DNA from 2 places in the Blautia sp. HCP3S3_D9 genome. Region 1 is predicted to be linked to the other one. Evidence: riboswitches for the same ligand, from Rfam matches in the RefSeq annotation. Region 1 holds a riboswitch; the other holds the start of a gene.
The links. A riboswitch is a leader RNA that binds a small molecule or an ion and turns the genes downstream of it on or off. The one in region 1 is predicted to bind FMN.

Region 1 (3,501 bases):
TATGTCCGGGACGTCTGAAATCTTCGGGTTTTGCATTCTCATCTACGCATTTCATGGCTGTAACAGAACGTTCTGCTGCGGAGATTCCTGTACTGGTACTGACATGGTCTACGGAAACAGTAAAAGCCGTTTCGTGATTATCAGAATTTTCTGCTACCATCTGCGGGAAGTGCAGTTTTCTTACATATTCCTCAGACATTGGCATACAGATAAGTCCCTTTCCATGGGTAGCCATAAAATTAATATTTTCTGTTGTGGCAAACTCTGCTGCACAGATAAAATCTCCTTCATTTTTTCTCTCCTTATGCAATGTATTTTTCTGATACCATATATTTTTCTTCTGTTAAGAGGGCAAAATCATTCGCATTGGCAGCTTATCTGGTCCATGTCAGGCAGATAAAGCATTCACTGCACAATTCTGCACCAGTCGAATAACTGCTTTTTGCTTAATTCTGTCAAAATCCATACTTATTCAGGAAATCCCGTTCCTTCTACTGGCGTCTTTGCTTTTTCTCCTCCAAAAAGTTTGGGTGCTATATAGGTCTGAACTTTCTGGACAATGCCGCTTTCCAGTGCTGACCAGTTTAAAGTGCCTCCTCCTTCCAGCAAAATACTGTCTATTTTTTCGGCTCCAAGAAGTTCCATTAATCTGTTTAAATCTATGTGTCCGTTTTTCTTCGGAACATACAGCACTTTGCATCCAAGTTCTTCATAATTCTTTATCTTCTGCTCTTTACTGCTGGTCGCAAGAATTATAGGAACTGTCGCTGCAGTCTTCACGATCTTAGAATTCAGTGGTGTTCTCAGGTGGGAATCACAGATAATACGCACGGGATTTCTGCTGTTTTCCAGTCTGCAGGTGAGCATCGGATCATCCGCCAGAACTGTTCCCACTCCAACCATAATTCCTGTATATTTCAGTCTCTGTTTCTGTACATGCCTTCTGGCAGCTTCTCCTGTCACCCATCTGGATGCACCTGTATAAGCGGCAATCTTTCCATCCAAAGTCATCGCATATTTCATGACTACATATGGTTTTTGATTTTGAATGTAATAAAAGAACGCTTCATTCAATTTATCACAATCTCCTTTTAAAACATTTTCTGTCACTTCAATCCCATGATCCTTCAAAATCTGGATTCCTTTTCCTGCAACCAGCGGATTAGGATCCGATGATCCGACGATCACGCGTCTGATTCCCGACTCCAGGATCGCATTGACACATGGAGGCTGTTTTCCGTAATGACAACAAGGTTCTAAAGTAACATACATGGATGCACCTTCTGGTTGTTCTGTGCATGCTGCCAAAGCTTCCCTCTCTGCATGAAGTTCACCATATTTTCTGTGATATCCCTGGCCAATAATCTTTTCATTTTTAACGATCACGGCGCCTACCATTGGATTGGGTGCTGTAAAACCCATTCCTTTTTGGGCCAGTTCTAAAGCCATTTTCATATATTGTCTGTCTTTTTCCATATCAGTTATATTTTTCAATACCTCATCTCCTGTTCTTCTGATGGTACAGAAAAAGCCCCGGTGTTTTTCAACATCCAGGGCTTATGAATTCATATTTGATATGAATTATCTTTCTGTGAATCTGACTTTTATTTCATTGCTGAAATCATTTTAATGATATTAAAAAAGCTCTGGAATAAATTTATTATTCCAGAGCAGTCAGCTTTCACAGATCAGTTAATTCTTCTGTATCTTTACTACTATCTTCTTTCATCCAGACTGTACTGTCGGCTTCGGAATTGCACCGAATCATACCTTACGGCTCGTGGGCTTTACCACCGGTAGGGAATTGCACCCTGTCCTGAAAATCTTATTTTATTCAGCAACTTTTATACTTTATCCTACTGATGTTGGATAGTATACGCTTAACTTTTATCTATGTCAAGATTTTTTTCAGGAAAGTAATTCTCTTACCATCTCTGCGTTGAATGCAACACCTGTCAAATGGTCTACTTCGATCTGGTACAGGGCATTGGCTGCAATGTGCTCTGCTGCCTGTTCCAGGTCACGGATTCCGCTGGTGTTTTTATGTTTCTCAACGATAGCATCCAGACCGTCTTCTGTTACTACGCATTCTTCTGCTTTCAGGCTCATGCGTTTCAGAACTTTTGGAAGAACGTATTTGGAGAAGATGATCTTCTTCTCTTCTGACGTGTAATCCGGGATATCGATCACTGCAAAACGGGACATCAGCGGTGCACTGATCTGGGATTTATCATTTGCTGTGGCAATAGGATATACACCAACTGTCGGTACCATACATTCCATGTAGTTGTCTGTAAATCCAAGGTTGTCAAGCAGTGTCAAAAGTACATCTGCAGGGTTTCCATTACCTTTACCTGATGCTGCTTTATCAAGCTCGTTGATGATAAATACAAGGTTAGATTCTCCTGCTGCTGAGAAGGCTTCCATAATGATTCCAGGCTTCGCATTTGCATAGATTCTGGAGCTTCCTGTGAGCTGTTCCGGGTCATTGATGGAACTCATGTCCAGAGTTGTCCACGGAAGTTTCAGGATACGTGCAACTGCATAAGCAATCTGAGATTTACCTGTACCAGCAGGACCTACAAGGAGAAGTCCGTATGCCGGAAGTGTATGAGTACGGTTAATCTGGATAATTGTTTCGATGATACGCTGCTTTACAGATTCCATTCCGTAAAGTTCTTCGTCAAGGATCCTGCGGGCTTCCTGAGGGTCAATTGCTTCGAAATAGTTGCTCTTCCACTGTACATTCATCATAATGGAAAGTGCACGCTGGGCATGACGTCTCTCCTCCGGAGATACTTCGTGAGAACGGGCAACTGCGAGGTTTCTTCTTGCCCAGAGACGGATATTGTCCGGAAGGGTTCTTCCTGCGCAGGTCATGAAATCAGTAATACTCTGAATACTCGTAAGTTTCATTTCATCTCCTGTTTCTTCCTCATCTTCTTCCTCAACAGCCTCTGCAGGTGCGCTGCTTGCAAGAAGTCTCTCAATCATAAACTGAAGGAATCCGTCCTCTGCAGAAAGCTTGGTGCCGCCACCGAATGCTGTCTCACGGATCTTATAAACTGCATATCCATTTTCCTGATTCTGTCCGGAGAGACGTACATTGATATGGTTCTCTCCAAGCCATTTGAGAAGGCTTACGAATCTGGAATCAATACTTATAATATCTGCGCTGAAAGTTCCGTCTTCTTCTTTGAATTCAAAGGATGTACGTTTGATCGGATTAGTAAAAATACCGCAGGAATGATGCTTCCACTGACGGCTGCTGTTATCCAGGATCATGATCGGTTTCTCCGGAGAAGTCTCCTTTTCATTAGACTGGAAAGTAGTGTAGGTACATTCAGACTGGACACCTGGTTTCTTATCTGAAGCACCACTGAAATCAAATACTGGCATAATGATTACTCCTTTTATCTTTATTGTTAATGTGCTGTTTCTTCCTGCATGTCATGTATAGAATACCGCTTCAGCAGTTTTCATTACTTTTTATATTACAGA
Region 2 (3,501 bases), on a different contig from region 1:
CAACAGTTCCTTTACCGAAAAGTGCTACTTTTGTTCCTTTCCGGATCGGAAGTGTGTTTTTCTCGTTTTTCAGAAGGACCATTCCCTCTCCTGCTGCCATTCTGGAAAGTGCAATGTGTTCTTTACTTCCTGTAACTCTTCGTCCATCTTCCCCCAGCGGAAGCACCGGCTGGAAGAAGCTTCTCTGCCATTTTGCCATTATCTTAATCCTCCTTTAATTCTCCTTAGTCAAGCAGATAAAATCATCCGCTTCGCTACTTGCTTGATTTGGTTAAAGTTCTTCCTTCAAAAATGCAAAAGGTTCTTCATCCTGAAGGAAATGCATAAGCTGATATGCGCACATGATCGCTACATTTTCTTCACGCAGAATCCTCTTTACTTCTTCTCTGTCAGCAAGTACAACCTCTATTTCCTCTGTATCTTCCTGTGCATCTTTGCTGATCTCACCTTCCGCATATCCGTAAACAGTTGCACAGGATTCATCCGTCATGCCAACCGTTGTGAAATATGGTTTCTCAAATGCAGGATCTACTTTCAGAGGTGTGAATTTCAGTCCTGTTTCCTCGTACATTTCTCTTACTGCACCCTCATGGAATTCTTCGTTCGATTCTACCAGACCTGCCGGGAATTCGTAGATGTATCCGCCGATTGCATATCTGTACTGACGTACCAATACAACCCTGTCTTTTTTCTCTCCGTAAAGACTGTAAATAATTACACCATCCGGAGTATTTTTACCTGTTTTTATCTTTAATTCGTTAATACTCTTCGCACGTGATGCCACGAAATATGACACAGGAGTATTGTGGACACTTGTTGCATTTAAATGATACAAATTCAAAAATTTACAGTCTGTCAGTTTCTCAATATTGTGTATCTGTCCCATAATGGATACTTCCTTTCGCTATTCATAAACCTCACATTCTGATGTTTATATCGTCTGTTTTATCTTACCATATTATCGTATCTTTTTTAAGCCTGTCTGACAATTTCCGTAATTATTTTTTACACATAAAAAGAAGAACAGCTGCAGATTTTTCATCATACGGCTGTTCTTCTTTTTTATTTATTGTACTGCCAATTTATTTATTCTTTATCAGATATAAAATCAATCTCCCTTAAGAACTACACGTATTCTCTTATAAATCAGGAATACGATCAGGGATGTCAGAGCATATTTGAATATGTTGAATGGGAAAATGATCATTGCTGCAAATGTAAGAAGATTATTTACAGAGCTGTGTACTGCGCTACCCATTTCAATAAATGCTTCTACCGGCATTCCAAAAGCCTTTCCGTATGCCGGAAGTAACACGAATGCATTGATAAAGCATGCAACTACTGCTGTAAGTACGGTTCCAACTGCCATTCCGATCACTGCATGTTTTCTGCTCTTAACAGATTTATAGCGGTAGATCAGACCTGCCGGAACTGCAAATGTACATCCAAAGATGAAGTTTGCCACATCGCCTACACCTGCTGTCATAGATCCCTTCGTTACCAGATGCACAAGAATCTTCACCAGCTCGATCAGTACACCTGCGATCGGTCCCATTGCGAATGAACCAACCAGTACCGGGATTTCTGAAAAGTCCAGCTGATAAAAACTCGGTGCCAGGAAAGGAAGCGGAAACTCCAGATTCATTAAAATTCCTGCGATAGCGCCAAGCATGGCTATCTGTGTTATAGTCCTCGTCTTACTTCTTGCCATCACATTTCCATTTCTTAATACCTGTTCACTCATACTGTTTTTCTCCTTTGAAATTATTCCCTATGGATATGTCTCATATCCTGTTAAAAGAAAATTCCACAAGCTTTTTATATAATGAAGATTTTCTTCAACATATAAAAAAACCCCGGATCATATATCCGGGGTAATGAGCACGTATGGTAAATATCGCGTGTTCTTCTCTCATCCAGACTATACTGTCGGTTCTGGAATTCCACCAGATCAGCCGCCGAAGCGGGTCGCGGACTATAACCGCCGGTAGGGAATCTCAGCTGATGCTGATCACCACAACCCCGAAGAATTTTCTTTTATCTGCATCTGATTATACTACATACAGATATCTATTTCAATATCATTTGTGACTTTTTTCTAAGTTTCACCAAACTTTGAACAATATCCAATATTTTTACAATTACAATAACTGGATTATCCTATAGATGTAAATCCTTTAAGAGCAGAAGAAACTTTCTTTTTATATGTTGCATAGCTGACCCTTTTTCCGTTAATCTTATATCCTGGTCTGTACGCCGGATCAAATCTTCCATAACGACCATTAAGATATTCTGCTTCCAATGATTTTGTTGCACTCTGTCCTTTAATCTTATAGATATATAAGGAATTTCCACCTGTATTAGCTGTAGGTAATGCTACCTGATGTTTTTTCTTAGAATACTGTGCCCGCATATTATAACCTTTTCCTACGCCAACACTTTTTAAACATTTCTTTTTACCGGTACTTACATTATATGTATATACTTCGTTAGCCCATTTCGAACTATTATATACTACCAGTTCCGGCACTCCGTTTCCATCAAGATCTATAATCTTGTAATCTCCTCCAGACTGCCAAATCAGTTGCCTGTAACTTGCAACAGCAGCTTTATATTTTGACGAAGCTGCCATGGTTGGTATTGACATACCTAAACACATTATCAAGGATAATAATATACAACATATCTGTTTCATTTTCTTTCGCATAGTGATCTCCTCCCTGTTTGATCTGCAATTTATTCGCTATACAGAAATTATAACACAAAACGGGCAAAAGAGGCTATTAAACTTTACTCTGCCTGATTAATATTATTGACCTTGCAGTCTACTAATACAACAACCTACATTTCCCCGCCATTGGTATTTCCAAATAAACTTTTTCTCAACGATAGACCGGTTACTTCTACCGTGTCATCCTCGAAAATATTATCCCGTTCTCCATTAAATAAACAGAATACCGCTGTTCTTTTTCATCTATCAGATTCCGCTATATCAGTCAATGACCATCTCCAATTCACTCATCCTTTATTACACTCATTATACCCTTCTCTTATCAGCTTTTCATTCACTGGCAGTATATGTTTTATGCCACAGCAACAATAGTTTTCTTACTTATAACCAGACATTATTTTTATTCCTTACAGTCAACTAGCAAATATAAAATTTACAATCTTCTTTGATAATTGACGAACTACTGAGAATATGCTTTAATGGATTTAGCATAAATACTTCAGGAGAACAAGCATAGTTCTCAACTACGTTTCTACACCAACGATACATGTATCATATCTCACAGAAAGAAATGGGGGAACACAAATGGGACTTATAGCTATCAGCAGCATGGTATTCTTAGGTGGTATGTATCTGATGATTGCATTTGCATGGTGGATTTTGCAGATCATTGCCAACTGGAGGATCTTTATCAAAGCAGGGGAAGACGGATGGAAAAGTATTATTCCAATATATGGCGATTATATTTCTTATAAAATCGCATGGCAGCC

Region 2: linked by a shared signal. The riboswitch ahead of ACTNES_RS18495 (ECF transporter S component) and the one ahead of ribD (bifunctional diaminohydroxyphosphoribosylaminopyrimidine deaminase/5-amino-6-(5-phosphoribosylamino)uracil reductase RibD) in region 1 are both predicted to bind FMN.

What each region holds. Positions count from the first base shown of each region.
Region 1 is NZ_JBQHWS010000016.1:1,120-4,620, forward strand. It holds gene ribA (GTP cyclohydrolase II) at 1-310, opposite strand, end outside; gene ribD (bifunctional diaminohydroxyphosphoribosylaminopyrimidine deaminase/5-amino-6-(5-phosphoribosylamino)uracil reductase RibD) at 469-1,476, opposite strand; FMN riboswitch at 1,714-1,828, opposite strand; gene ACTNES_RS05445 (AAA family ATPase) at 1,909-3,399, opposite strand.
Region 2 is NZ_JBQHWS010000158.1:1,818-5,318, forward strand. It holds partial or broken gene ACTNES_RS18485 (glycoside hydrolase family 3 C-terminal domain-containing protein) at 1-199, opposite strand, end outside; gene ACTNES_RS18490 (NUDIX hydrolase) at 272-886, opposite strand; gene ACTNES_RS18495 (ECF transporter S component) at 1,109-1,744, opposite strand; FMN riboswitch at 1,901-2,034, opposite strand; gene ACTNES_RS18500 (hypothetical protein) at 2,156-2,647, opposite strand; gene ACTNES_RS18505 (DUF5684 domain-containing protein) at 3,317-3,501, shown strand, end outside.